Regions from separate parts of the Staphylococcus sp. Z5-21 genome, predicted to be linked through region 1. Evidence: a T-box and tRNA genes for the amino acid it is inferred to sense, from the RefSeq annotation. Region 1 holds a T-box; the other holds one or more tRNA genes.

What was found. The T-box of region 1 lies ahead of M1D64_RS05735 (valine--tRNA ligase). A T-box ahead of a tRNA ligase gene usually reads a tRNA of that ligase, here a tRNA-Val.
Region 2: it encodes a tRNA-Val, which carries the amino acid that the T-box ahead of M1D64_RS05735 (valine--tRNA ligase) is inferred to sense. The anticodon was not compared.

Annotation. Positions count from the first base shown of each region.
Region 1 covers NZ_CP096462.1:1,152,087-1,166,611, reverse strand. Annotated here, with positions in the region: gene M1D64_RS05765 (hypothetical protein) at 1-23, shown strand, start outside; gene M1D64_RS05760 (hypothetical protein) at 380-661, opposite strand; gene radC (RadC family protein) at 738-1,418, opposite strand; gene M1D64_RS05750 (prepilin peptidase) at 1,415-2,125, opposite strand; gene M1D64_RS05745 (squalene/phytoene synthase family protein) at 2,357-3,175, opposite strand; gene M1D64_RS05740 (bifunctional folylpolyglutamate synthase/dihydrofolate synthase) at 3,558-4,832, opposite strand; gene M1D64_RS05735 (valine--tRNA ligase) at 4,844-7,474, opposite strand; T-box leader at 7,517-7,759, opposite strand; gene M1D64_RS05730 (DNA-3-methyladenine glycosylase I) at 7,818-8,384, shown strand; partial or broken gene M1D64_RS05725 (MFS transporter) at 8,559-8,993, opposite strand; gene M1D64_RS05720 (AbrB family transcriptional regulator) at 9,141-10,211, opposite strand; gene hemL (glutamate-1-semialdehyde 2,1-aminomutase) at 10,303-11,586, opposite strand; gene hemB (porphobilinogen synthase) at 11,606-12,583, opposite strand; gene M1D64_RS05705 (uroporphyrinogen-III synthase) at 12,573-13,259, opposite strand; gene hemC (hydroxymethylbilane synthase) at 13,279-14,205, opposite strand; gene ccsA (cytochrome c biogenesis protein CcsA) at 14,259-14,525, opposite strand, start outside.
Region 2 covers NZ_CP096462.1:968,605-983,129, forward strand. Annotated here, with positions in the region: gene M1D64_RS04710 (glutamate-1-semialdehyde 2,1-aminomutase) at 1-19, opposite strand, end outside; gene M1D64_RS04715 (peroxiredoxin) at 102-557, shown strand; gene M1D64_RS04720 (phosphoglycerate dehydrogenase) at 564-1,514, shown strand; gene perR (peroxide-responsive transcriptional repressor PerR) at 1,610-2,056, shown strand; rRNA gene M1D64_RS04730 (16S ribosomal RNA) at 2,756-4,308, shown strand; tRNA gene M1D64_RS04735 (tRNA-Ile) at 4,409-4,485, shown strand; tRNA gene M1D64_RS04740 (tRNA-Ala) at 4,507-4,582, shown strand; rRNA gene M1D64_RS04745 (23S ribosomal RNA) at 4,776-7,698, shown strand; rRNA gene rrf (5S ribosomal RNA) at 7,777-7,891, shown strand; tRNA gene M1D64_RS04755 (tRNA-Val) at 7,901-7,976, shown strand; tRNA gene M1D64_RS04760 (tRNA-Thr) at 7,990-8,065, shown strand; tRNA gene M1D64_RS04765 (tRNA-Lys) at 8,073-8,148, shown strand; tRNA gene M1D64_RS04770 (tRNA-Leu) at 8,165-8,246, shown strand; tRNA gene M1D64_RS04775 (tRNA-Gly) at 8,250-8,324, shown strand; tRNA gene M1D64_RS04780 (tRNA-Leu) at 8,332-8,417, shown strand; tRNA gene M1D64_RS04785 (tRNA-Arg) at 8,436-8,509, shown strand; tRNA gene M1D64_RS04790 (tRNA-Pro) at 8,518-8,591, shown strand; tRNA gene M1D64_RS04795 (tRNA-Ala) at 8,612-8,687, shown strand; tRNA gene M1D64_RS04800 (tRNA-Met) at 8,713-8,786, shown strand; tRNA gene M1D64_RS04805 (tRNA-Ile) at 8,814-8,887, shown strand; tRNA gene M1D64_RS04810 (tRNA-Ser) at 8,897-8,989, shown strand; tRNA gene M1D64_RS04815 (tRNA-Ser) at 9,034-9,126, shown strand; tRNA gene M1D64_RS04820 (tRNA-Met) at 9,140-9,213, shown strand; tRNA gene M1D64_RS04825 (tRNA-Asp) at 9,223-9,298, shown strand; tRNA gene M1D64_RS04830 (tRNA-Phe) at 9,307-9,379, shown strand; tRNA gene M1D64_RS04835 (tRNA-Thr) at 9,392-9,467, shown strand; tRNA gene M1D64_RS04840 (tRNA-Tyr) at 9,474-9,557, shown strand; tRNA gene M1D64_RS04845 (tRNA-Trp) at 9,573-9,646, shown strand; tRNA gene M1D64_RS04850 (tRNA-His) at 9,649-9,721, shown strand; tRNA gene M1D64_RS04855 (tRNA-Gln) at 9,733-9,804, shown strand; tRNA gene M1D64_RS04860 (tRNA-Cys) at 9,814-9,884, shown strand; tRNA gene M1D64_RS04865 (tRNA-Gly) at 9,895-9,969, shown strand; tRNA gene M1D64_RS04870 (tRNA-Gly) at 9,991-10,065, shown strand; tRNA gene M1D64_RS04875 (tRNA-Gly) at 10,075-10,149, shown strand; gene panD (aspartate 1-decarboxylase) at 10,362-10,748, shown strand; tRNA gene M1D64_RS04885 (tRNA-Leu) at 11,048-11,130, shown strand; gene M1D64_RS04890 (PTS sugar transporter subunit IIC) at 11,332-12,399, shown strand; gene M1D64_RS04895 (ABC transporter substrate-binding protein/permease) at 13,029-14,492, shown strand; gene M1D64_RS04900 (amino acid ABC transporter ATP-binding protein) at 14,485-14,525, shown strand, end outside.

The DNA.
Region 1 (14,525 bases):
ACTATTTCAACTTTATAAATTAAATTAATATTTATGAAATTGGAAAACAGTGAATAGATTCATTTGAGTAAGATGCATGTGAATAATCTGAGCCTGAGGCATGAATAGATGCCTCAGGCTTTTTTAATGCATAGTGATAAACATCTCTACGTTATAAAACTGTTTTTAACTCAAAATTAGCGATGGTTTTGCATGCGCTTTAGTTTATAGATGAACCGTAACATTGTCATCCATTCTTGAATTGGAGCATGAAATGATTAATCGAAATTTTGATTTTAGCTTTCTACATCAAATTATTTTTATAATGCATTCATGGTTAAAATTTAATCATACTTAATTCAGTCGTACATCAACTATTACTATATTTAAAAGAAACAACTTATTTTTTTACATTATTAGAAAGTATTTGATAAACATAATAACACGCGCTTAATAATAATGCCCATACGATTGATACAATGATTGCACTGATAACAGTATGCCATATCTCAATTTTCGCATGATTAAAGACAATAAATAAAATGGTTACTATTAAAACACTAATGATCGAGATGACAATTGTATTTATTGTCCGTTTCAAATTAATAGCTACTTTCTTTTTTGTCAGTTGCATTAAATATACAACTGGAATTAATAGCCCAATTAAAAATAAAATCCCCAAACATTCTCCCTCCTTAGTTAACTATTTCATTATACCTCATCTATTTTATAACAAAAAATTGAAATTAGACATTCTATTATATGTCAAAGTAACCTTCTTCAACCATACTTAAATATGTATGATCACCAATAATGACATGATCTAATAATTGTATGCCTAATATATCTCCACATTCTCGTAATCTATCTGTAGTTTTAATATCCTCTAGTGATGGTGTAGTATCGCCTGAAGGATGGTTATGGAGGACAATAATTGCATTACTTGCACATTTAACTGCTTCACTGTAGATTTCTCGAGGATGCACAATAGCACTATTCAATGTCCCCATAAAAATTGTTTTTTGCTTGATAATGATATTCTTAGAATTTAAAAATAACGCTATAAATTTTTCTTGAGTTAAATGTTCCATTTTCCCCATCATAAAGTCTGCTACATCTTTAGGGCTATTGATTTGAATTTTATCATCAACACTTCCAGAATGCATTCGTTCACCTAATTCAAAAGCAGCTTTTAAAGTGAGTGCTTTGTATAGTCCAACGCCTTTGATTTTATTTAAATCATTAATTGATAGATGCTTTAATTCTTTTAAATTCACAATAGATTTAAGTAATTCATTCGCAATATCTAAACTAGAATATCCTTTTCTACCAGTATTAATTAAAATTGCTAGTAATTCAGCATGTGATAGATGAGAGGCACCATAATTTAACATACGCTCCCTGGGTTTTTGATGATTTGCAAGATCATTTATTTTCATAAGAACTTCACTCCGTAGCTTATACTTTGTTGGAATATGATTGTGAGATTAAATGCAAGAAAGATAAAAGGAATCAGTGGTACACACTGTTTGGTATTTCTAAAAAATATGAAATGAAATAACGCAAATACGCCACCGATAATAAAAGTAAATAAAAAAAGGTATCTAAATAAAGAAAACGGCAGTGCTAATGCTAATACAGAGAAGACAAGAATGTCTCCGTATCCAATTGATTTATTACAAAAGAAATATATTAAATGAAGTAAACTACTTACGAGTAAAAAAGAAATGAAATGTATCGGTACTATAACACAAATACAAAATGTAAAAATAAACAGCATATGTAAGGGGATTGAAAAGGTAGCAATATCATAAAGTGCAAGCACAAGTAAGAATAAATAAATGAGTAAAAAAGTGGAATAATCTATGTTTAATAAAGTGTTATATTGTAGTACAAAAAATACTGGTAATAAAGCAAGACTTTCACCAACGAAATAACAACGATTGAGTTGTTTATTACAACATGTCGTTTTACCTCTTTGAAATAAAAAGCTAAATATCGGGATCATTTCATAAATTCGAAGTTGTCGATAACAATAATCGCAATGCGAACGTAATTTAAAGTAAGTCAAATCAAGCTTCTCTACAAAACTTAACTGATATAAATAACTAAATAAAATAGGGCAAATTAAAAACAATAGAAACACTTAAGCACCTCCTATCACTCATTATAAAATAATTTATTTATTAAATAACAAAATTAACAAAAACAGATAATATTAATATAATCTTAAATTTAAATTTATTTTTTGTTCTGAAATGAAAGTTATAATTAGCAATAGTTTGTATATACTCACTAAAATAAAGAAACAGCAATCAAATATAAATTTGATTGCTGTTTCTTTATTAATTCTAACTGAGACATTTTTAATGCATCATTAATCTTTTTGTATTTCTTCAACTGTTTCTTCTACTTCAGAACGTGATATTTTTTCACGTCCATTTTTCATCGCTTTAAGCGATTTATGTGCAAGTGCCAATGGTAAGCGACAAAATAATAATATTGTCTTTTTATTAATGTCTTTCATATAAGCATCAGCTTTAGCTAAATTATCTTCAGCATATTCGAACAAGTCATCTCTGTCCCAATCATCTGGAACAAAACTTACGCCTCGTTCTTCATAATCTTCATGTTGATTTCTCAGAATATTTACAGCTTGTAAACCTCGACCATATCCTATAGCTAAATCTCGGTCTGTTTTAACGCCAGCGCAAAGATCCCAAAGTTGTGAAAGCATCACACCAACAAGTCCTGCAACATAATATGTATAGTCATCTAAATCCGCTTTAGTATGGATATCCCAATTGACTTTCGCCCATTTTGCCATACCATACGCCATCTCACTTGAAGCCTCTAATACAACAGCTCTCGTATGTTCTGGACAAGCATCTATCCATTCGCCTAATCGTATTGTAACTTCAGGCATGTCATTTTTAACAGGCGCTAAAATTTGTAAATATTTATCCTCGTCGAATGTTTCCTTAAATAATTCACTTATTTGCATGAGCATATTGTATTTCATATCGTTACTTAATGCTTCATGGTCTTCAATTTCATCTATTGCTCGTAATACGAGATACGCAGAAGCTACCGTATGCTTTAATTCTTTTTCTAAAAAAGTAATCGGTATATAAAAAGTTCGGCTTGTCTCTTTTAAAACTCGCATTGCATCTTTTGGGAATTTCTTGTCTGCCATTTTATTCTCATACCTCCCCTTTGTAAATACTATCATATAACACCAAATTTAAATAGGAAATATATGTTTCATTTTTAGACGAAATTCAATACGCTTAGCGCCCGTTTACTACGTTGAATTTCTATCATAAATACATATTTTCTTCATAATAATATATTACCTCACACGTATATCATTGAAACTAAAACAACAACAGGCTGAAACATCAATGATGTCTCAGCCTGTTAATCTTAAAGTTACGCTTCACTAAAGAACTTTAACATTAGTAAACCATATAGAATTTTAGTAGCACTTACGAATAAGTTTCAGTTTAGGTAGTATTAAACTCAAGCTCATATAACTAGACATATTGCTATACTTTAATATATGCATCATTTATGTCCTAATTGCTCTCATTAAAATTCACTTTAGATTTTACTTCGCTAATAAAGTATAAACTGCCAGTAATGATTAAACCTTCACCCTCATAAGTTTCTATAAACTTAACATAATCATCAACAAGTGCTTTTTGATCGTATCTGACGTCTTCAAAAATCTCTTCTTTTGTTAAGGCTTTCGGGAAATCAAAATCAGTAATATAGAATGTCGATGCAATCGTTTTAAGTTGATCTACCATGGCATTGATGGGCTTTCCTTTAATTGCTGAAAACAAGATATCTATATTTTCTATGTTGTAATATTGCTTAATTGTGCTAATTAACGCTTCTACGCTTTCTACATTATGCGCTCCATCCATAATCATTAAAGGCTGATCTTTTACTTGTTCAATTCTACCAGTCCAACTTACGGATTCTATACCATCTATCATTTTATTGAAATCTAAATCAACGATACCATCTTCATTTAATTCAATTAATGCCGTAATCGCTAGAGCTGCATTTTCTTTTTGATGTTCACCGACCATATTCAGAAGTAGTGTTTCTAATTCATAATCTTTATAGCGATAAGTAAATTCTTCATCTTCTGAAATAATACTAATATCGCGATCTAATTCGATGCCTTCAGCCTCTTGTTGCTCAACATAATCTCTAATCACTTTAAGTGCTTCATCGTTTTTCACGGCATAAATAACAGGTGTATTAGGTTTAACGATAGCGCCTTTGTCTTTCGCGATATCTACATAAGTATCACCTAAAAGGTCTGTATGATCTAACCCAATACTTGTAAGGATTGATAATATTGGTTTAAATACATTAGTCGAATCATTTTTAATACCTAATCCTGCTTCGACTATAACAAAATCTACTGGATGAATTTCTCCAAAATATAAAAACATCATTGTTGTTATAATTTCAAATTCGGTAGCAGTGCCAAGTTCTGTTTCTATTTCTAATGCTTCACTGACGGGTTTGACGTGTTGAACGAGTGCAACAATCTCATCATCACTTATTGGATTCCCATTTAAACTAATGCGTTCATTGAAGGTCTCGATAAATGGTGAAGTGAATGTGCCCACTTCATATCCGTTATCAACAAGTGCTGATCTCAAATATGAAACGGTCGATCCTTTACCATTTGTACCACCTACATGAATACCATTTATATTAAATTGTGGATTATTCAAGCGCTCTAGCATCCATTCCATGCGTTTGACGCCTGGCTTTATACCAAACTTAGTTCGCTCGTGTATCCAATATAAGCTATCTAGGTAATTCATCTTAAGGACTCCTATGCTTTTAATTGATTAATTCGTAATTTAACACCATCATATTTCTCTTGATAGGTTTGCTTTTTCTCACGTTCTTCATTAATCACTTTTTCAGGTGCTTTATTGACGAAGTTTTCATTTGCTAATTTTTTATTTACTCGATCTAGCTCTTTTTCCCATTTTAAAAGTTCATTTTCTAAACGTGCAATCTCTTTATCCATATCAATCAAACCTTCTAATGGAAGTACAACTTCACCGGCTGTCGTTACAGATGTCATTGCTTTTTCAGGAATTTCAATTGTTGTATCAATCGTTAATTCACTTGGATGACAAAATCTATCTATATAATTTGAATTATTCAACAATGTTTCTTTAATATTTTCATCTTTTGCTTTAATGAAAATTGGAATCGCCTTAGATAAAGGTGTATCCACTTCTAAGCGTGACTGTCTCACAGATTTTATAATTTCAACGAGTTGCTGCATTGTTTCTTTACTGTCATCAAAAACAAGCGCTTCGTTTACTTTTGGCCAAGCAGCTTTAACAATTGTTTCACCTTCGTGAGGTAAATTTTGCCAAATTTGTTCAGTCACAAATGGCATGAATGGGTGTAGCATTCTCATCGTATTATCTAGTACATAAGTAAGTACAGAGCGCGTGATTTGTTTCTGTGCTTCGTCTTCACCATTCATTGGTATCTTACTCATTTCAATATACCAATCACAGAATTCATCCCATATGAAATTATATAACGTTCTGCCTACTTCACCAAACTCATATTTATCACTTAATTCCGTTACATTCTCAATTGTTTCGTTTAAGCGAGTTAAAATCCACTTGTCAGCAAGTGATAAATCACCTGATAAGTCAACTTGTTCTACCGTAAAGTCTTCACCAATATTCATAATACTGAATCTCGCAGCATTCCAAATTTTGTTAATAAAATTCCATATAGACTCCACTTTTTCAGTAGAATAACGTAAATCATGACCTGGTGACGATCCTGTGGCTAAGAAATAGCGTAAACTATCAGCGCCATATTCATCAATAACATCCATTGGGTCAACACCATTACCGAGCGATTTACTCATCTTACGGCCATCTTCCGCACGAACCAATCCATGTAATAATACATCATTGAACGGACGTTTTCCAGTAAATTCTAATCCTTGGAAAATCATTCTAGCTACCCAGAAAAAGATAATATCATAACCAGTCACTAAAGCATTTGTTGGGAAATAACGTTGGAAGTCATCTGCTTCGACATCAGGCCAGCCTAGTGTAGAAAACGGCCATAAAGCACTGGAGAACCAAGTATCCAAGACATCTTCATCTTGTACCCAGTTTTCAATATCTTCTGGTTCATGCTCACCTACAAATATTTCACCAGTTTCCTTATGGTACCATGCTGGAATTTGATGCCCCCACCAAAGTTGTCTAGATATTGTCCAATCTCGAATTTCTTCCATCCAACGATTAAATGTTTTTTCAAAGCGGGCTGGAACAAAATCGATTCTGTCGTCTGTTTTTTGGTTATTTAATGCTTGTTCAGCAAGTGGTTTCATCTTAACGAACCATTGCGTAGATAAATAAGGTTCTACGACTGCACCAGAACGCTCAGAATGACCAACTGAATGTTCATGCTCTTCAATTTTAATGACTAGGTTTTCCGCTTCTAAATCTTTTACTAATTGTTCACGACAATCAAAACGATCCATGCCTTGGTATTTATCAGCTTTGTCATTCATCTTACCTGATTCATCCATGACAATAATACGCTCTAAATCATGTCGATTACCTATTTCAAAATCATTTGGGTCATGCGCAGGTGTAACTTTCATCGCACCACTACCAAATTCAATATCTACATATTCATCAGCCAATATTGGTAATTCTCTACCTACAATAGGTAAAATAACTGTTTTACCTATTACGTCTTTATAACGTTCATCATTCGGGTTAACCACAATTGCAGTGTCACCTAACATCGTTTCTGGACGCGTCGTTGCAATTTCAATATAACCATTACCATCTGCATAAGGATATTTAAAATGGTAAAATTTGCCTTGCACATCTTCATGTATAACTTCAATATCAGATAAAGCCGTGCGCGCAATAGGATCCCAATTAATAATATATTCGCCACGATAAATCAAGCCTTTATTGTACATATCAACGAATACTTTTTTAACTGCTTTACTTAAACCTTCATCCAATGTGAATCTTTCTCTACTATAATCTAGACCAAGACCAAGTTTAGCCCATTGTTGTCTGATAAAGTTTGCATATTCCTCTTTCCAGTCCCATGCTTGCTCCAAGAATTTTTCTCTTCCTAAATCATGTCGAGATAAACCTTGTTCATTTAATTTTGCTTCTACTTTAGCTTGTGTCGCAATGCCTGCATGATCCATGCCTGGCAGATATAAGGTATCGTAACCCTGCATGCGTTTCATACGTGTCAATATATCTTGTAATGTTGTATCCCAAGCATGACCAAGATGTAATTTACCAGTTACATTTGGAGGCGGAATAACGATTGTATATGTTTCTTTAGATTGATCATCTTTTGCTTTAAAATATCCACTGTTTACCCATTGGTCATAACGTCCAGACTCAACTTCCCTTGGATTATATTTTGGTTTCATTTCCATGTGTTAAAATCCTCCTTAAAAATAAAAATATCCGCCCTATCAAAATAGGACGGATATTCCGTGGTACCACCTAAATTCAAGAAATTACAAACTAATTTCAAGCACTTAATTACATGATTAACGCTCAAGCACGCTTTAACCTATTAAACAGATATCTTCATATGATTAGTGTTCAGTTAAAGTTCAATGTGGGCTACCTTCAATAAGTTAAATTGTACATTTTCAGCATTCTTGTACTCTCTGTTAAATTCAAGCCTATTTACTCTTCCCAGTAGACAATATTTATTTACTTAATTATAGTATAATGGATGTTAAAATAAGTCAATAAAATGGAGTGAAATTTATGAACGACTGTGCATTTGGTACCAAAGATCCAATCTATTTAAAATATCATGACGAAGTATGGGGGCAACCACTATATGATAGTCTCAAATTGTTTAAACTCTTAGCACTAGAATCTCAACATGCTGGTCTTTCATGGTTAACAATATTAAAGAAAAAAGAATCCTATGAACAAGCATTTTATGATTTCGATCCTCATCAAATTGTAAAAATGACAGATAAGGATATTGATCAATTAATGACTTTCCCTAATATCGTACATAACAGAAAAAAATTAGAAGCAATTGTAAGTCAAGCAAAAGGTTACTTTGAAATTGAAAAAGACTACGGTAGTTTCAGTGATTATTTATGGTCAACTGTTGATTATGAACCCATTAATTGTGGTTACAAACAACCTAGTGACCGAATTACTGTAGATGAACGTGCAACAAAACTTTCAAAATCTTTAAAAAGTTATGGGTTCAAATTTTTAGGTCCAGTAACAGTTTTTTCATTTTTAGAGGCTGCTGGATTGTATAATGCGCATTTGCAGTCTTGTCCAAACAATCCGATTTATAACCATAACTAAATAATTAGATGATTAAAATTTGTTAAACTAAATTACTTGTAAAAGTGACTCGTATATATTCATAACCTATATGCTTATTTTTAAATAAAAAAATACTTTTCAATGATTTCATTTGTTATAAGTAAAATGAAATCATTAAAAAGTACATCGCTGTTTCATAATGTAATTAATAGATTATTTATTTTGTTGGCTTTCTGAATGCCACCATAATGAATCTTTAGGGTTTTCAACAGCTATTTTAAATTCTTTTTCATTAGAAACAGTTGGATAAGAGCCTTTTAAAGACTGTTTTGAAGTGTCTTTAAATAAAAACACGACAACTATAAGGCCAATAATACTCACTATTAACCAATAAAAGCCTGGGGCAATGTTGTTTCCAGTTTCATGTACCAACCATGTCGCTACTAAAGGTGTCGTACCACCAAACACAGACACTGAAATGTTAAATGTCCAAGACAGTGTTCTATAACGAACATTTGAAAAGAATAGTGTCGGTAGTGTGCCTGGCATTGTGCCTTCGTAGACTGATAATACGATACCGATCATTAGTAGACCTATAAATAAGAATATTAAGTTACCCATATTTAAAAATTGGAATGAAATTAATGATAATCCCCTTAAAATGTCTGATTATTATTTTATGCATTTTGTTTTCATTAAAAAATAACCTTCTATTCATAGAAGGTTATTTGTGAACATATTTCATTTTAAAATACCTAATCAAACTCAATAGTAAATCAATAAATTCTAATAGCTCTAAGAATGTGATCTATCTATATATATGAGTAAATGACCTAATAAAGGTGCAATTAAGAATAAAATAAAGAATATCCTAAAAATATGATAACTCGATATCAGCGCCACATCGGCACCTGTTTCAATTGCTACTAATACGATTTGGCTCATGCCACCAGGTGCAGCACCAAGGAACAATTCATTTACAGAATGATTAGACACCATCGAAATTAGCAACACCATGATAAAGGCAAGTAATATCAAAAGTACATTTTGAAATGCAATCGCAACTGCAATTCTCCCTTTCATTTGATCTAGCAACTTAGCTATTTGTAGACCAATGCGAATCATATAGATCACCTGGGCCGACGCAATAATATAATTATCTAGAGTAAATGTTACACCTGTAATTAAATTCCAACTAATAAGTACTATAATCGGTGCTAGTAACTGTTTCGTTGGAAAATTAATCTTACTCATTATGATATAAACAATAAAAACTGCTAATGCTAAAAGTAATATTTGGGGAATTGATACTGCATCTGTCAGTACCTTCGTTGTCGCCTTTTCAGGGCTACCATTACTACCATTATCTCTGAAAAAGTAAGAAATAAATGGTACTAGAATAACTACAAAAATAATCCTTGAAGTTTGTGTCAAACTGACTACCATAATATTTGCTCTTTTATTTTCTTCCGCCATGATTAACATTTGACTTAAAGCCCCTGGAATCACACTAAGAATAGCAGTTTCCGTATTAACTTTGGCAATTTTTTTGAAAAAGAATGCTATCACTAATGCTAGGGCTAACAACATGACAGTAATCAAAATAATCGTTAACCAATCATCTTTAATATCTAATATTACATTTTTAGTGAAAGTTGAACCAATTTGAACACCTAGCAAAACCAAACCTATCTGACTAAGCCAAAATGGCCATTCAATCTCTAGACGAAAGACCCTCACACAAATCACACTTGCAATAATAGGACCAAACATGAATGGCAACAATATATGCGCTGCGTTTAATATCAAACTTAATATCACGGCGAACAGTAATACGATCATATTATTTCTTAATTGCTTATTCATGTTCTCACAACTTTCATCATTATCGTCAATCACAGTAAATCCAAATAAAATGCCCGCTCAACACATTGGTTGCTCGGGCATCATTTAAACTTTATACAATTCGACTTAATGCTGTATCAAATGCTTGTATGGTTTTGTTAATATCTTCTTCAGTATGTGAAGTAGAAAGGAACGTTCCTTCAAATTGTGAAGGTGGTAAAAATACGCCCTCTTTTGCCATTTCTCTATACATTTGGCTAAACATTTCTAAATCGCTATTGTTAGCTTGTTCAAAATTCGTTACTGGCCCTGCATTTAAGAAATATCCTATCATAGAACCAGCACGATTTACAGTGATTGGCACATTATGTTTGGCAAAAACATCTTTTAAGCCTTGCTCTAGTAAATCACCTAATTTATTGAAATAGTCATACGTTTCAGGTGTTAATTGACTTAATGTTTCGTAGCCGCTCGTCATGGCTAATGGATTACCGGATAATGTACCAGCTTGATAAATATCACCTGTTGGGGCAATTTGATCCATAATTTCTTTTTTACCTCCGAATGCGCCTACTGGCAATCCACCACCGATTACTTTACCTAAGCAAGTTAAATCAGGAGTGACATCGAAGTATCCTTGTGCACAGTTATATCCTACACGGAATCCAGTCATTACCTCATCGAAAATCAATAACGAACCATACGCTGTTGTGATATCTCTTAAGCCTTGTAAAAAACCTTCAACTGGAGGTACCACACCCATGTTACCAGCTACAGGCTCAACAATTACGCCTGCGATATCGTCACCGAATTCTTCAAACGCAACTTTGATTGCATCTAAATCATTATAAGGTACTGTAATTGTGTTTTTTGCAATACCTTCTGGCACACCCGGTGAATCAGGTAATCCAAGTGTTGCTACACCAGAACCAGCTTTTATTAATAGTGAGTCACTATGACCATGGTAACAACCTACAAATTTCACAATTTTATTTCTACCTGTATAACCACGAGCCAAGCGTAATGTATCTAACGTCGCCTCAGTACCTGAAGATACCATACGCACTTTTTCTATAGATGGTACACGTTCGATAACAAGTTCAGCTAATTTATTCTCCTGTAATGTTGAAGCACCAAAACTTGTTCCTTTGTCCACCGCTTCATGTATCTTTTCAATGACTTGTTTATTTTTGTGTCCTAAAATTAAAGGACCCCAACTTAATACATAATCGATGTATTCATTACCATCAATATCATAAATTCTTGAACCTTCACCATGATCCATAAATATGGCTGGTGTATCAACAGATTTAAATGCTCTTACTGGACTGTTTACACCACCAGGCATTAATTCTTCGGCTTTAGCCATTGCTTTTTCTGAGTTACTGTAACGCATTCACATAACCTCCTAATCACTATTGTTCGTCTAAATAACGACAAATATCTTTTGAAAAATACGTAATAATCATATCCGCACCAGCACGTTTCATGGAAGTCATTTGTTCCATAACAACTGCTTTTTCGTCTATCCAACCATTCAATGATGCGGCTTTAGTCATACTGTACTCACCACTTACATTATATGCAACAACTGGAACGTTCGTAGTATTTCTAACATCTCTAATAATATCTAAGAAGCTAAGGGCTGGCTTAACAATCATCATATCTGCGCCCTCACGTAAATCACTATCTAGTTCTCTCAATGCTTCTCTACGATTAGCTGGATCCATTTGATAAGTCTTACGATCTCCAAACTGTGGTGTTGATTCTGCAGCATCACGGAAAGGACCAAAGAAACTTGATGCATATTTAATTCCGTAACTCATAATTGGGACATTATAATATCCAGCGTCATCTAGACCTGCTCTGATTTCAGCAACAAAGCCGTCCATCATATTACTAGGTGCAATGATATCCGCACCAGCTTCAACTTGTGATATAGCTGTTTTCACTAATAATGGTAGTGATTTATCGTTATCTACATCTTTCGTTTGTTCATTAATGACACCACAATGACCGTGGTCTGTATATTCACATAAGCATGTATCTGCAACAACTAATAAGTCATCATACATAGCCTTTGCTTTTCTTGTAGCTTCTTGAACAATCCCATTATGATCATATGCACCTGTTCCTATAGCATCTTTTTCATTTGGAACGCCGAAAAACATAACACCTCTAATGCCTAAATCATATGCTTCTTTAATTTCTTCGTCTAATACATTTAAGCTTAATTGGTAAACGCCAGGCAATGATTTAATTTCTTCTTTAACATTATCACGTTCTACTACAAAGATTGGATAAATTAAATCTTCTTTGTTCACATGTGTTTCTCTAACTAAATTTCTCATTGATTTACTACTACGTAAACGTCTATGTCTATCAAATTGCATTTTCTTCCCAACTTTCTAAAATTTTATTAACTAAAGCATCTAATGTCTGTATATCAGCAACGATACCTTGTTTTTGATAATGATTCAATGTATCTAGCGTTTGTTGCCCTATCACAAAATAATTATTAAATGATACGTTTTGATTATCTTCAAAAAAATAACGCACTGCGGATGAACTTGCGAATGTAATTGCATCCACTTTGCCTTGCTCAATCAACATTTTAACATGCTTAATATGCTTTGTATGTGGCACAGGCTCATATAAATCAATCTTTTGAACATTATAATTTTGTTGTTTCAATCCTTCTTCAAGCGTGGACCTAGCAGCTGCGCTAGAAGGTAATAAAATATTGCTTTGTTCATGTGTTTTAAATGCTTTCAGAAATCCTTCTTGCGAATAGTCTTTAGGACAAAATGATACTTTCAATCCAATTGAAGTACAATAATCTGCAGTTTTTTCACCAATCACAGCAATTTTTTTGTAATTCAGTTTAGATAAGTAGGGTTTGAAGTATTCCACAGCTTTTTTGGACGAAAAAATAAGCCAGTCATAATTAACATCGAGTAAATTCAGATTAAATGATAACGGTTCTACATTTATGAAAGGTTTATGTAGTATACATACATCTGATTTATAAAATTCACTCGTTTGAGTCATTACTATAACTGGTCTCATTTATTTTCACCTCGAAGTATTATTGTTCTTCGTTTAGTGCTTTAATTATTTCATACGCGCCTTGTTCATTTAATACTTTAGTCACTTCTTCACCTAATGCAACGGGATCTATGCCACGTACAGTGTGCTGATATCGTTCTTTACCATCTGGAGACATGATTAACCCTGTAAATTCGATTGTGCCATCAGCTTCTTTTGTTGCATAGCCACCGATTGGCACCTGACAACTACCATTCATTCGAGTTAAGAACGTACGTTCAGCAGTGACACAATCAGCAACATCTTGATTATGAACTTTGCTCAATAGTGATAAAAGGGTCTCATCATCTGAACGACATTCAATGCCTAATGCACCTTGACCTATTGCTGGAATTAATGTTTCTTTGTCTAAATAGCTCGTGACGATATCATCAGACCAACCCATACGTTTTAATCCGGCAGCAGCTAGAATGATTGCATCATAATCTTCTGTTTCAAGTTTATTTAAACGAGTATCAATATTTCCTCGTATCCATTTAATTTGTAACTTAGGATATTTTGCAAGAATTTGTGCACCTCTGCGTAACGAACTTGTTCCCACAATGCTATTATCAGGAAGTTCATTTAAAGGAACATGATTTTTTGCAATATATGCATCGTATGGATTTTCACGGTCAGGGATACACCCTAAAGTTAACCCATCAGGAATGACGCTAGGTACATCTTTCAAAGAATGTATCGCCATATCGATGCCATGATTAAATAATTCATTTTGAATTTCTTTCACAAAAAGGCCTTTTCCGCCTACTTTCGATAATTGTTTATCTACGATGAGGTCACCCTTTGTCACTATTTCTTTAATTTCTATTTCTAAACTTGGGTCAATAGCTTTTAATTTATCTATAAATTGTCGACTTTGTGTTAAAGCCAATTTACTTCTTCTTGAACCAACGACTAACTTACGCATTTTGCGTAACCTCCTAGCAATTTAGCGTTTCATCATTTATATTTAGTATCTCTTTAAATCCCAGTCCATTGATGAAAATCAGAGACATGGGAAGTGAATAATAAATTAATCATGTTTAAACAAAATAGAATGATATTAATATAAATCAACTTATGTTTTGATATCGACTGCCTTACTCTTAATAATAAGTATAAACCATACAATATCGTAATAATTACAGACATAATTACTTTCGGATCTACAAAAATATCCATCCCAATCGTATTGATGCCCCATTGAGCACCTAAAATAATGCTTAATATGATAAATAAAAAACCCAC
Region 2 (14,525 bases), 180 kb from region 1:
CACTTTCAGTAAATTTCATTATTATCAACCTCTTTTAATTTAATATTTTCGCTTATTATCGTATCATAAAATTAATCATAAAAAGAAATAGGGTGAGTTATATGTCGAAAAAAGGAGATCAATTTCCTTCATTTGAATTAGAAAATCAAAATGGTGAGCTAATCACGAATGAGACGATTAAAGGTAAAAAGGCAGTTTTGTATTTTTATCCAAGAGATAATACACCAACATGTACTACAGAAGCGTGCGATTTTAGAGATAATATCGCTTTATTTAATGATCTTAATGCCAGTGTCTATGGCATTAGTGGTGACAGCAAAAAGAAACATCAAAATTTTAGTGACAAATTAGATCTAAATTTTGACTTACTTGTAGATACAGATTATAAATTATCTGAAGCGGTTGGTGTATATCAACTGAAAAAATCATTTGGAAAAGAATCCATGGGTATAGTGAGAACAACCTTTGTAATAGATGAAACTGGTCAAATTATTGATATAATTGAAAAAGTTAAAGTGAAAACGCAAATAGATGAATTAAAACAAATCTTGGGGTGAGCATAAATGAAAGCAGTCAGTCTAATGAAATTGGGCGATTTAGAAAATGAATTGAAAGCACACTTTCCAAATGTAGACTTTGTGTTTAGCAATGGTCTCTCAGATATAGATGACAAGGACAGAGAAACTTTAGAAATATTATTTGGTTATGATGGTAAATTGGATGAATCGTTTTTAAAACAATGTCCTAATTTAAATTGGATTGCTTGGTATGCCACAGGTGTAAACAACTTGCCTTTAGAATACATAAGCAAGCATAATATTAAACTAACGAACGCTAAAGGTGTACATGCAAAACAGATGTCGGAGTTTATATTTGCGTACATATTAGATGATTATAAAAAGATGAAAACTTCCTACATAAATCAAAAAAATAAATATTATGATTCTTCGTTAACTGGATCAAGATTAAGTGGAGAAAAGATATTGTTTATAGGAACAGGAAGCATAGCTCAACAAACAGCGAGAATTGCAAATGTTATGGGCATGACAGTGATGGGTGTTAATACAACTGGACATACTATTGAAGGGTTTAGTGAGATATATCCAATCAATGAATTGAAAGAAGCGTTGCAGGAAGCGAATATTGTAATAAACACTTTGCCAGAAACCAAAGGTACAATTCATCTACTTGAAAGAGAGCATTTTGAATGTATGGACCATAATTGTCTTTTTATCAATGTAGGCAGAGGCACAGTAGTTAAAGAAGAAATTTTAATAGAAGCTTTAAAAGAAAAATTAATTAGACATGCATACTTAGATGTATTTGAAAATGAACCATTGCAACCGAGTAATGACCTATATCAATTGGATAATGTAACGATTACAGCGCATATTACAGGTAATGGTAATGAAAATAAAAGCGAAGTGACAGGTATATTTGAGAAAAATTTAAAATCCATTCTCAATAACAATGAACTAATTGAGAATGTCGTAAATCCTTTGAATGGCTATTGATGTGTTTATAGCTTTGTTTATTGACATTTCCCCATGTGAACAGTTATATTAATATTAAGTAATAATAATTCTTAAATAGAAAGATGGTGAGGGGAATGAGTGCAGAGTTGGAAACGATAGAGCATCAATTAGAGGATTCGATTACTTCATTGAGAAATAATGGTGTAAGAATCACTCCACAGAGACAGGCAATTCTTAAATTTTTAATTGCTTCACATACTCATCCGACAGCAGATGAAATTTATCAAGCACTTTCACCTGATTTTCCAAATATAAGTGTTGCTACTATATATAATAATTTACGTGTATTTAAAGATATTGGTATCGTTAAAGAACTTCCTTATGGAGATTCTTCGAGTCGTTTTGATTTTAGTACACACAATCACTATCACGTTATATGTGAACAATGTGGTAAAATCGTTGACTTCCATTATCCACAACTAGATGAAGTGGAACAGTTAGCACAACACGTAACAGACTTTAATGTAACGCATCACCGTATGGAAATATATGGGTTATGCAAAGATTGCCAAGATAAATAAACTTGATGATGAGAAATAATTAAGCAAAGCTATTTTTAAAATCAATTTTAATCATGAAGAAGGGACTTACTATTCAGTAAGTCCCTTCTTTCACTTTTAGTTATTATAGAAGTAAGTGATTTAATAAAGTGCATTTTTAAAAAGGTGAATTTAATTTTTCAACATTAACTAATATGAATTTAACTTAATGATAATAAGAAAAGGTAATAAAGTAATCAAAATGTGAAATTGGTTACACAATCTATTTACACAAAATAAAATTTAAATACATTTAAACGATATTTGGTAATATCCGTAGTAAAATTAAACTAAAAAGATCTGTATTTTTTATTGACGGTTATAAATAATCTTGATATTATATAAAAGTCGTCAAAACACGACGCACTGCAATATAAATCGAATCAACAGAAATTATCAAAAGTGTAAATTTGACACTTGTAATATAGTTGAAAGATAATACAATATTAAATGTTGAGTTAAAAAACGCAACAAACTTAATAAAAAACAACAAAAATTTATTGTTGACTTAACAAAAACTTAATGTTATAATAAATTCTTGTAACGTATTAATGAACATTGAAAACTGAATTGCAATATGTCAACGTTAATTCCGAACGCAACATTAAATTGTTGGTTCAAAACAAGTGTTAGAGATAACACAAATTAGTATTTTATGAGCTAATCAAACATCATAATTCATTTATGGAGAGTTTGATCCTGGCTCAGGATGAACGCTGGCGGCGTGCCTAATACATGCAAGTCGAGCGAACAGATAAGGAGCTTGCTCCTTTGACGTTAGCGGCGGACGGGTGAGTAACACGTGGGTAACCTACCTATAAGACTGGGATAACTTCGGGAAACCGGAGCTAATACCGGATAACATTTGGAACCGCATGGTTCTAAAGTGAAAGATGGTTTTGCTATCACTTATAGATGGACCCGCGCCGTATTAGCTAGTTGGTAAGGTAACGGCTTACCAAGGCGACGATACGTAGCCGACCTGAGAGGGTGATCGGCCACACTGGAACTGAGACACGGTCCAGACTCCTACGGGAGGCAGCAGTAGGGAATCTTCCGCAATGGGCGAAAGCCTGACGGAGCAACGCCGCGTGAGTGATGAAGGGTTTCGGCTCGTAAAACTCTGTTATTAGGGAAGAACAAACGTGTAAGTAACTGTGCATGTCTTGACGGTACCTAATCAGAAAGCCACGGCTAACTACGTGCCAGCAGCCGCGGTAATACGTAGGTGGCAAGCGTTATCCGGAATTATTGGGCGTAAAGCGCGCGTAGGCGGTTTCTTAAGTCTGATGTGAAAGCCCACGGCTCAACCGTGGAGGGTCATTGGAAACTGGGAAACTTGAGTGCAGAAGAGGAAAGTGGAATTCCATGTGTAGCGGTGAAATGCGCAGAGATATGGAGGAACACCAGTGGCGAAGGCGACTTTCTGGTCTGTAACTGACGCTGATGTGCGAAAGCGTGGGGATCAAACAGGATTAGATACCCTGGTAGTCCACGCCGTAAACGATGAGTGCTAAGTGTTAGGGGGTTTCCGCCCCTTAGTGCTGCAGCTAACGCATTAAGCACTCCGCCTGGGGAGTACGACCGCAAGGTTGAAACTCAAAGGAATTGACGGGGACCCGCACAAGCGGTGGAGCATGTGGTTTAATTCGAAGCAACGCGAAGAACCTTACCAAATCTTGACATCCTTTGAAAACTCTAGAGATAGAGCCTTCCCCTTCGGGGGACAAAGTGACAGGTGGTGCATGGTTGTCGTCAGCTCGTGTCGTGAGATGTTGGGTTAAGTCCCGCAACGAGCGCAACCCTTAAGCTTAGTTGCCATCATTAAGTTGGGCACTCTAGGTTGACTGCCGGTGACAAACCGGAGGAAGGTGGGGATGACGTCAAATCATCATGCCCCTTATGATTTGGGCTACACACGTGCTACAATGGACAATACAAAGGGCAGCTAAACCGCGAGGTCATGCAAATCCCATAAAGTTGTTCTCAGTTCGGATTGTAGTCTGCAACTCGACTACATGAAGCTGGAATCGCTAGTAATCGTAGATCAGCATGCTACGGTGAATACGTTCCCGGGTCTTGTACACACCGCCCGTCACACCACGAGAGTTTGTAACACCCGAAGCCGGTGGAGTAACCATTTATGGAGCTAGCCGTCGAAGGTGGGACAAATGATTGGGGTGAAGTCGTAACAAGGTAGCCGTATCGGAAGGTGCGGCTGGATCACCTCCTTTCTAAGGATATATTCGGAACATCTTCTTATGAAGATGCAGGAATAACATTGACATATTGTATTCAGTTTTGAATGCTCATTGGAGTATTCACATCGTGAATGGGCCTATAGCTCAGCTGGTTAGAGCGCACGCCTGATAAGCGTGAGGTCGGTGGTTCGAGTCCACTTAGGCCCACCATTGATTTTAATAAGTTTTTATGGGGGCTTAGCTCAGATGGGAGAGCGCCTGCTTTGCACGCAGGAGGTCAGCGGTTCGATCCCGCTAGTCTCCACCATGAAAAATTTTGTACATTGAAAACTAGATAAGTAAGTAAAATTTATGATTTTACCAAGCAAAACCGAGTGAATTAGAGTTTTTTAACAAGCTTTGAATTCAAAAAGAAATAATCGCTAGTGTTCGAAAGAACACTCACAGATTAATAACATTTTGGGTTTTCAACCGACTTGTTCGTGTTGAAAGTCAAAAAAGATTAAGTTATTAAGGGCGCACGGTGGATGCCTTGGCACTAGAAGCCGACGAAGGACGTTACTAACGACGATATGCTTTGGGGAGCTGTAAGTAAGCTTTGATCCAGAGATTTCCGAATGGGGAAACCCAGCACGAGTTATGTCGTGTTATCGATATGTGAATACATAGCATATCTGAAGGCAGACGCGGAGAACTGAAACATCTTAGTACCCGCAGGAAGAGAAAGAAAAATCGATTCCCTGAGTAGCGGCGAGCGAAACGGGAAGAGCCCAAACCAACGAGCTTGCTTGTTGGGGTTGTAGGACACTCTATACGGAGTTACAAAAGAACAGACTAGACGAATCATCTGGAAAGATGAATCAAAGAAGGTAATAATCCTGTAGTCGAAAGTTTGTTCACTCTTGAGTGGATCCTGAGTACGACGGAACACGAGAAATTCCGTCGGAATCTGGGAGGACCATCTCCCAAGGCTAAATACTCTCTAGTGACCGATAGTGAACCAGTACCGTGAGGGAAAGGTGAAAAGTACCCCGGAAGGGGAGTGAAATAGAACTTGAAACCGTGTGCTTACAAGTAGTCAGAGCCCGTTAATGGGTGATGGCGTGCCTTTTGTAGAATGAACCGGCGAGTTACGATTTGATGCAAGGTTAAGCAGTGAATGTGGAGCCGTAGCGAAAGCGAGTCTGAATAGGGCGTTGAGTATTTGGTCGTAGACCCGAAACCAGGTGATCTACCCATGACCAGGTTGAAGTTCAGGTAACACTGAATGGAGGACCGAACCGACTTACGTTGAAAAGTGAGCGGATGAGTTGTGGGTAGCGGAGAAATTCCAATCGAACCTGGAGATAGCTGGTTCTCTCCGAAATAGCTTTAGGGCTAGCCTCAAGTGATGATTATTGGAGGTAGAGCACTGTTTGGACGAGGGGCCCTTATCGGGTTACCGAATTCAGACAAACTCCGAATGCCAATCAATTTAACTTGGGAGTCAGAACGCGGGTGATAAGGTCCGTGTTCGAAAGGGAAACAGCCCAGACCACCAGCTAAGGTCCCAAAATATATGTTAAGTGGAAAAGGATGTGGCGTTGCCCAGACAACTAGGATGTTGGCTTAGAAGCAGCCATCATTTAAAGAGTGCGTAATAGCTCACTAGTCGAGTGACACTGCGCCGAAAATGTACCGGGGCTAAACATATTACCGAAGCTGTGGATTGTCCGTAAGGACAATGGTAGGAGAGCGTTCTAAGGGCGTTGAAGCATGATCGCAAGGACATGTGGAGCGCTTAGAAGTGAGAATGCCGGTGTGAGTAGCGAAAGACGGGTGAGAATCCCGTCCACCGATTGACTAAGGTTTCCAGAGGAAGGCTCGTCCGCTCTGGGTTAGTCGGGTCCTAAGCTGAGGCCGATAGGCGTAGGCGATGGATAACAGGTTGATATTCCTGTACCACCATTATTCGTTTTAAGCGATGGGGGGACGCAGTAGGATAGGCGAAGCGTACGATTGGATTGTACGTCCAAGCAGTGAGATTGAGTGTTAGGCAAATCCGGCACTCTTAAGATTGAGCTGTGATGGGGAGAGGAAATTGTTTCCTCGAGTCGTTGATTTCACACTGCCAAGAAAAGCCTCTAGCTAGAATTGTGGTGCCCGTACCGCAAACCGACACAGGTAGTCAAGATGAGAATTCTAAGGTGAGCGAGCGAACTCTCGTTAAGGAACTCGGCAAAATGACCCCGTAACTTCGGGAGAAGGGGTGCTCTTTAGGGTTAACGCCCAGGAGAGCCGCAGTGAATAGGCCCAAGCGACTGTTTATCAAAAACACAGGTCTCTGCTAAACCGTAAGGTGATGTATAGGGGCTGACGCCTGCCCGGTGCTGGAAGGTTAAGAGGAGTGGTTAGCTTCTGCGAAGCTACGAATCGAAGCCCCAGTAAACGGCGGCCGTAACTATAACGGTCCTAAGGTAGCGAAATTCCTTGTCGGGTAAGTTCCGACCCGCACGAAAGGCGTAACGATTTGGGCACTGTCTCAACGAGAGACTCGGTGAAATCATAGTACCTGTGAAGATGCAGGTTACCCGCGACAGGACGGAAAGACCCCGTGGAGCTTTACTGTAGTCTGATATTGAAATTCGGCACAGCTTGTACAGGATAGGTAGGAGCCTGAGATACGTGAGCGCTAGCTTACGTGGAGGCGTTGGTGGGATACTACCCTCGCTGTGTTGGATTTCTAACCCGCACCATTTATCATGGTGGGAGACAGTGTCAGATGGGCAGTTTGACTGGGGCGGTCGCCTCCTAAAGAGTAACGGAGGCGCTCAAAGGTTTCCTCAGAATGGTTGGAAATCATTCATAGAGTGTAAAGGCATAAGGAAGCTTGACTGCGAGACTTACAAGTCGAGCAGGGTCGAAAGACGGACTTAGTGATCCGGTGGTTCCGCATGGAAGGGCCATCGCTCAACGGATAAAAGCTACCCCGGGGATAACAGGCTTATCTCCCCCAAGAGTTCACATCGACGGGGAGGTTTGGCACCTCGATGTCGGCTCATCGCATCCTGGGGCTGTAGTCGGTCCCAAGGGTTGGGCTGTTCGCCCATTAAAGCGGTACGCGAGCTGGGTTCAGAACGTCGTGAGACAGTTCGGTCCCTATCCGTCGTGGGCGTAGGAAATTTGAGAGGAGCTGTCCTTAGTACGAGAGGACCGGGATGGACATACCTCTGGTGTACCAGTTGTCGTGCCAACGGCATCGCTGGGTAGCTATGTATGGACGGGATAAGTGCTGAAAGCATCTAAGCATGAAGCCCCCCTCAAGATGAGATTTCCCAACTTCGGTTATAAGATCCCTCAAAGATGATGAGGTTAATAGGTTCGAGGTGGAAGCATAGCGATATGTGCAGCTGACGAATACTAATCGATCGAAGACTTAATCAAATTTTAAATGTTTTGTTTGGTTGAATCATATTTTACTTACTATCTAGTTTTGAATGTATAATTTCATACATTTCATTGTCTGGTGACAATGGCAAGGAGGTCACACCTGTTCCCATGCCGAACACAGAAGTTAAGCTCCTTAGCGCCGATGGTAGTCGGACTTACGTTCCGCAAGAGTAGGACGTTGCCAGGCAATTTATATGGAGGATTAGCTCAGCTGGGAGAGCATCTGCCTTACAAGCAGAGGGTCGGCGGTTCGAACCCGTCATCCTCCACCATTTATTTAATTTAGCCGGCCTAGCTCAACTGGTAGAGCAACTGACTTGTAATCAGTAGGTTGGGGGTTCAAGTCCTCTGGCCGGCACCATTTTGATGAGCCATTAGCTCAGTTGGTAGAGCATCTGACTTTTAATCAGAGGGTCAGTGGTTCGAGCCCACTATGGCTCACCATTATCATTTTAATATCGCGGGTGTGGCGGAATTGGCAGACGCACTAGACTTAGGATCTAGCGCCTTACGGCGTGGGGGTTCGACTCCCTTCACCCGCATATGCAGAAGTAGTTCAGCGGTAGAATACGACCTTGCCAAGGTCGGGGTCGCGGGTTCGAATCCCGTCTTCTGCTCCATTATTTTGCCGGGGTGGCGGAACTGGCAGACGCACAGGACTTAAAATCCTGCGATAAGTGATTATCGTACCGGTTCGATTCCGGTCCTCGGCATCATCCTATAAAAATTATGCGCCCATAGCTCAACTGGATAGAGTACTTGACTACGAATCAAGAGGTTATAGGTTCGACCCCTATTGGGCGCACTAATTTACGGGAAGTAGCTCAGCTTGGTAGAGCACTTGGTTTGGGACCAAGGGGTCGCAGGTTCGAATCCTGTCTTCCCGATTCCCTGAAAATTTGTATATGGGGGCTTAGCTCAGATGGGAGAGCGCCTGCTTTGCACGCAGGAGGTCAGCGGTTCGATCCCGCTAGTCTCCACCATATTTAATACAAACTAAAATACAACGGCGGTGTAGCTCAGCTGGCTAGAGCGTACGGTTCATACCCGTGAGGTCGGGGGTTCGATCCCCTCCACCGCCACTAATTATTAGTTGTAAATTATATTTAGGACCTTTAGCTCAGTTGGTTAGAGCTAACGGCTCATAACCGTTCGGTCGCAGGTTCGAGTCCTGCAAGGTCCATATAATTTTGGAGGAATACCCAAGTCCGGCTGAAGGGATCGGTCTTGAAAACCGACAGGGGCTTAACGGCCCGCGGGGGTTCGAATCCCTCTTCCTCCGCCATCTTTATAATAATTGAATATAATTTATTTTTAGCTAATATTTGTGGAGGAATACCCAAGTCCGGCTGAAGGGATCGGTCTTGAAAACCGACAGGAGCTTAACGGCTCGCGGGGGTTCGAATCCCTCTTCCTCCGCCATTTATATTATTAACGCGGGATGGAGCAGTTCGGTAGCTCGTCGGGCTCATAACCCGAAGGTCGGTGGTTCAAATCCGCCTCCCGCAATTTTTAAAAGGTCCCGTAGTGTAGCGGTTAACACGCCTGCCTGTCACGCAGGAGATCGTGGGTTCGAATCCCATCGGGACCGCCATTTATTATGGTTCAGTAGCTCAGTTGGTAGAGCAATGGATTGAAGCTCCATGTGTCGGCAGTTCGATTCTGTCCTGAACCATTTTTAATGCAAGCCGGCCTAGCTCAACTGGTAGAGCAACTGACTTGTAATCAGTAGGTTGGGGGTTCAAGTCCTCTGGCCGGCACCATCTTTTGGAGGGGTAGCGAAGTGGCTAAACGCGGCGGACTGTAAATCCGCTCCTTCGGGTTCGGCAGTTCGAATCTGCCCCCCTCCACCATTTATTTAATTTAATAGGGGCATATTTCAACGGTAGAATAGAGGTCTCCAAAACCTTTGATGTGGGTTCGATTCCTACTGCCCCTGCCATGGCGGTTGTGGCGAAGTGGTTAACGCATCGGATTGTGGTTCCGACACTCGTGGGTTCGATTCCCATCATCCGCCCTTAGTATTATTGGGCTATAGCCAAGCGGTAAGGCAATGGACTTTGACTCCATCACGCGCTGGTTCGAATCCAGCTAGCCCAGTTTTTTATTGGCGGCATAGCCAAGTGGTAAGGCAGAGGTCTGCAAAACCTTTATCACCGGTTCAAATCCGGTTGCCGCCTTCAACAATATGCGGGAGTAGTTTAACTTTTAGAACACGTTCCTTCCCGGAATGAGGTATAGGTGTAAGTCCTATCTTCCGCTCCATATTAAATTATTATATCCCATGCGGGGGTAGTTCAACTTTTAGAACACGTTCTTTCCCGGAACGAGGTGTAGGTGTAAGTCCTATCTTCCGCTCCATATTATTTTGCGGGAGTAGTTCAACTTTTAGAACACGTTCCTTCCCGGAATGAGGTATAGGTGTAAGTCCTATCTTCCGCTCCATTTATTCTTCCATTAAGGAAGTTTTTTTTTACACTTTTTTAAGTATATAAATTTAATAATCACTTTGGATTGTTGTTTATTTATATTGAGGTAAATATTATTTTAACGTCTTAATCAATGTGGTATTATTAAGTGGTTATGTTATATGAAGTAATAATTAATACTTGATTTATGTATAATTAAAAATTTGAACTATAGGAGCTATAATTTCTATGATACGTACAATGATGAATGGAAAAATTCACAGAGCAAGAGTAACAGAATCTAATTTAAACTATGTAGGTAGTATTACGATTGATAAAGATATATTGGAAGCAGTAGATATATTACCCAATGAGAAAGTGGCAATTGTAAATAATAATAATGGTGCACGTTTTGAAACCTATGTTATTGAAGGAGAACGTGGAAGTGGTAAGATATGCTTAAATGGAGCTGCTTCTAGGTTAGTAGAAGTAGACGATGTTGTGATTATTATGACATATGTTCAATTAAATGAAACTGAGCTTATAAATCACGTACCTAAAGTAGCTGTAATGAATGAATTTAACCAAATAACACAAATGATTGGTGAAAAGGAAAATGAAATAATTTTAGATTGATTTTTAAGTAAATAGTTAATTTGATTTGTACTTAATAATTTGATTCTAATTAAAAATGATGAATTTATTTAAATTAAGACGTGGTAATTAGTTTAATTTATTTATAAGGCAAAGATATTATGAATAGTGACAATTTATACTTTTTTAGTAAGGTGTTTTTCTTTCAAAAGCTAGTGATTACGCTCTTTATTAAGAAATCTATTGACGACAAAAGTTCTAAGTTATATAATGTATTTATGCTGTTTCGAACATAAACGGTTACTTTTTGTAAAATAAGTGATCGCTCAATTATTTATTGAGCCGGTGTGGCGGAATTGGCAGACGCGCGGGACTCAAAATCCCGTTCCTTCTTGGAGTGTCGGTTCGATCCCGACCACCGGTATAACTATAGTAATAAACAGACTCTGTTTGTTTTTGAACCTCGTATCTACGAGGTTCTTTTTTTATGTCAAATATACGTTTTGTTTTAAATTTAAAAAAAGAATATAAATCATTGATATTATATTTACCATTATAACTTTATATTGTGGTTTTTAAGAAAGTATAATATTATGAGTCTAATGCTTTATTTGGAGGAAAATGAATGTCTAAGAGTAAAACTAAAAACAATAGTAGTAAACAATTTTTTAGCAACATACTTCAAGCTGTGGGTGCTGGTGTTGTAATTGCATTAATACCGAATGCATTGTTAGGAGAGTTATTAAAATTCTTCAAAGAAGGTAATCAATTATTAGAATCAGTGTATCAATTGGTTGTATTAATTCAATCATTTATGGCTTTTATTATTGGAGTATTAGCAGCGCATCAATTTAAATTTAGTGGTGCTGGTGCAACGATGGTTGGCGTTTCTGCAATGCTTGGTAGTGGGGCAGTAAAAATAACATCAAACGGTTTTATGTTAAATGGTATTGGAGATATTATAAATACGATATTAGTAGTCATGGTAGCCTGTTTTTTATATTTAATACTTCAAAACAAATTAGGATCGCTTGAAATGATTATTTTACCGGTAGTGATTCCGGTTGTAAGTGGCATTATAGGTATTTATACACTAGGGTATGTATCGAATGTGACGAAAGGAATTGGACATTTAGTGAGTTCTTTTACAGAACTGAATCCTATGTTGATGTCTATCCTTATCTGTGTTACATATTCTTTATTAATGGTTACACCCATATCTGTGGTAGCAATTGCCACTGCAATTGGTTTGTCTGGTTTAGGAAGTGGTGCAGCTAATATGGGTATTGTAGCAGCTTGTGTAACATTTTTATTCGGTTCAATACGAGTGAATGGTGCAGGTGTCAATCTTGTATTAATTATTGGTGCAGCTAAAATGATGATTCCAGTATACTTTAAACATTTAATCATCGCGGTGCCTTTAGTTATTAATGGTATCATAGGAGGGTTAATTGCTTATTTCATAGGAATTCAAGGGACACCAATGTCTGCTGGTTTTGGTTATACAGGTTTAGTAGGGCCAATAAACGCATTTAATCGGATGGATGGTGATCCAGTAATAAATATTATCCTTTTAATTTTTGGTTATCTTATTATTCCATTTGTAGCAGCATTTTTTGTACATGAATTATGTAAAAAATTCATAGGCAGTTATTCAGATGACATATATAGATTTGAAATACCAAAACAATAAAGTGTTTTGAATTTGTGTATGGCAGTTGGTTATCTAAGAAAATGAATATCTATACATTTTCAAGGTATTGTATAGGTGTAGTTAAGTCTAAAAATCTAAAACTTTAAGTTTATTATAGTGTCAATATTATTTTCTATGTCTATATATTTTACTTTAAGGTATAGAGTATAAATTAATGTATATTAACAAGCATGACAGCAACCTGTAATTGATTATGAAGCATAGGGCAGAAATTAAATTTTCTAGTGGGTCTTTTGTAGTTCCACCTATGTAAACAAGGCAGAGATAACTATGATAAAGGTCTGCCTGAGCTAACGTGCATGTATAAGTTTCACTAGAATTATATATAAGATTTAGCCTATGTATAAGAACTACTCTTTTCCATAAGAATAGGAAAAATAGTTTCTTTAAAATAAGTAGGCTATACATTTTCAATTTAGTCATTTAGTGCCTAATTGAACAAGAGTCTGAGACATCTAGTTTTGTCCCAGGCTCTCTTTTTTTATACTCAAGGGACAGAATTTGAGGTAATTAGCTGTTTATATAAGTTTAAATAGATTCCTAAAATTATATTGAATATTATTTCGTAATTATGTATAATAATGAATTATATAGAAAGGGGTTAGAAAATGAAACACATGATTAAATTGATTATGACTGTTATTTTAATTAGTAGCGGTATATTAACTTACATTAGCCCTGTTGCACATGGAGCGGAACAGGATCAATGGGATAAAATAAAAGCGCGTGGTGAATTACGCGTAGGTTTATCTGCAGATTATGCACCATATGAATTTGAGCATAATGTAAATGGTAAATCGGAATATGCAGGTATCGATATTGACTTAGCTAAAAAAGTAGCTAAAGATAATCATCTGAAATTAAAAATTGTAAATATGCAATTTGACAGTTTATTGGGAGCAATTAAGACTGGGAAAGTCGATTTAATTATTTCTGGTATGACACCAACACCAGAGCGTGAAAAAGAAGTAGATTTTTCTAACCCATATATGACAGTCCAACAAAAAATGATAATAAAAAAATCAGATGCAGATAATTTAAAAGATATTGACGATTTTGCAAATAAAAAAATAGGTGTTCAAAAACAAACACAACAAGAAAAAATTGCTCAGAGTGAAATTGATAATGCACAGGTACAATCTTTGACTAGAGTTCCAGAAGTAATCATGTCATTAAAGAGTGGTAAGGTAAAAGGAATGGTCATCGAAGGACCAGTAGCTGAAGCTTATTTGAAACAAAATAAAGATTTAACATTTGCTGAAAATGTTAAATTTAATGAAGGTACAAAAAGTACAGCAATCGCTGCTCCGAAACATTCTCCAAAATTAATGGAAAAATTGAATGCATCTATCAAAGATGTTAAAGATAATAATTTAATTAAGGATTATAAAGCTTCTGCGGCAGAAGCAATGAAAAAAGATGACGGTAATTTTTTCACTAAGTATGGTAATTTCTTCTTAAAAGGTATTCAGAACACGATATTAATTTCCATTGTTGGTGTTCTATTAGGGACAGTGTTTGGTGCTGGTATTGCTTTACTTAAGTTAAGCAAAATTAAATTATTAAGTTGGCTTGCTTCAGCTTATATTGAATTCCTAAGAGGGACACCGCTTTTAGTTCAAGTATTCCTTGTTTACTTTGGAACAACAGCAGTTCTTGGATTAAATATATCAGCGCTTATATGCGGTATGATTGCTTTAGTAATTAATTGTTCAGCATATATTGCCGAAATAATAAGAGCAGGTATTAACGCTGTTGATAGTGGACAAACTGAAGCAGCACGTAGTTTAGGTTTAACTTATGGTCAGACAATGAAGTCAGTTATTTTACCGCAAGCTATTAAAAATATTTTACCGGCTTTAGGTAATGAATTTGTAACGGTAATTAAAGAATCGTCAATTGTTTCAGTCATTGGTGTTAGTGAAATAATGTTCAATGCACAAGTTGTACAAGGTGCGTCATTTGATCCATTTACACCATTAATCGTTGCTGCAATACTATACTTTATTCTTACATTTACATTATCTAGAGTGATGTATTACTTTGAAGGGAGAATGAAAGTTAGTGATTAATATTAAAAATTTATATAAATCTTTTGGTAAAAA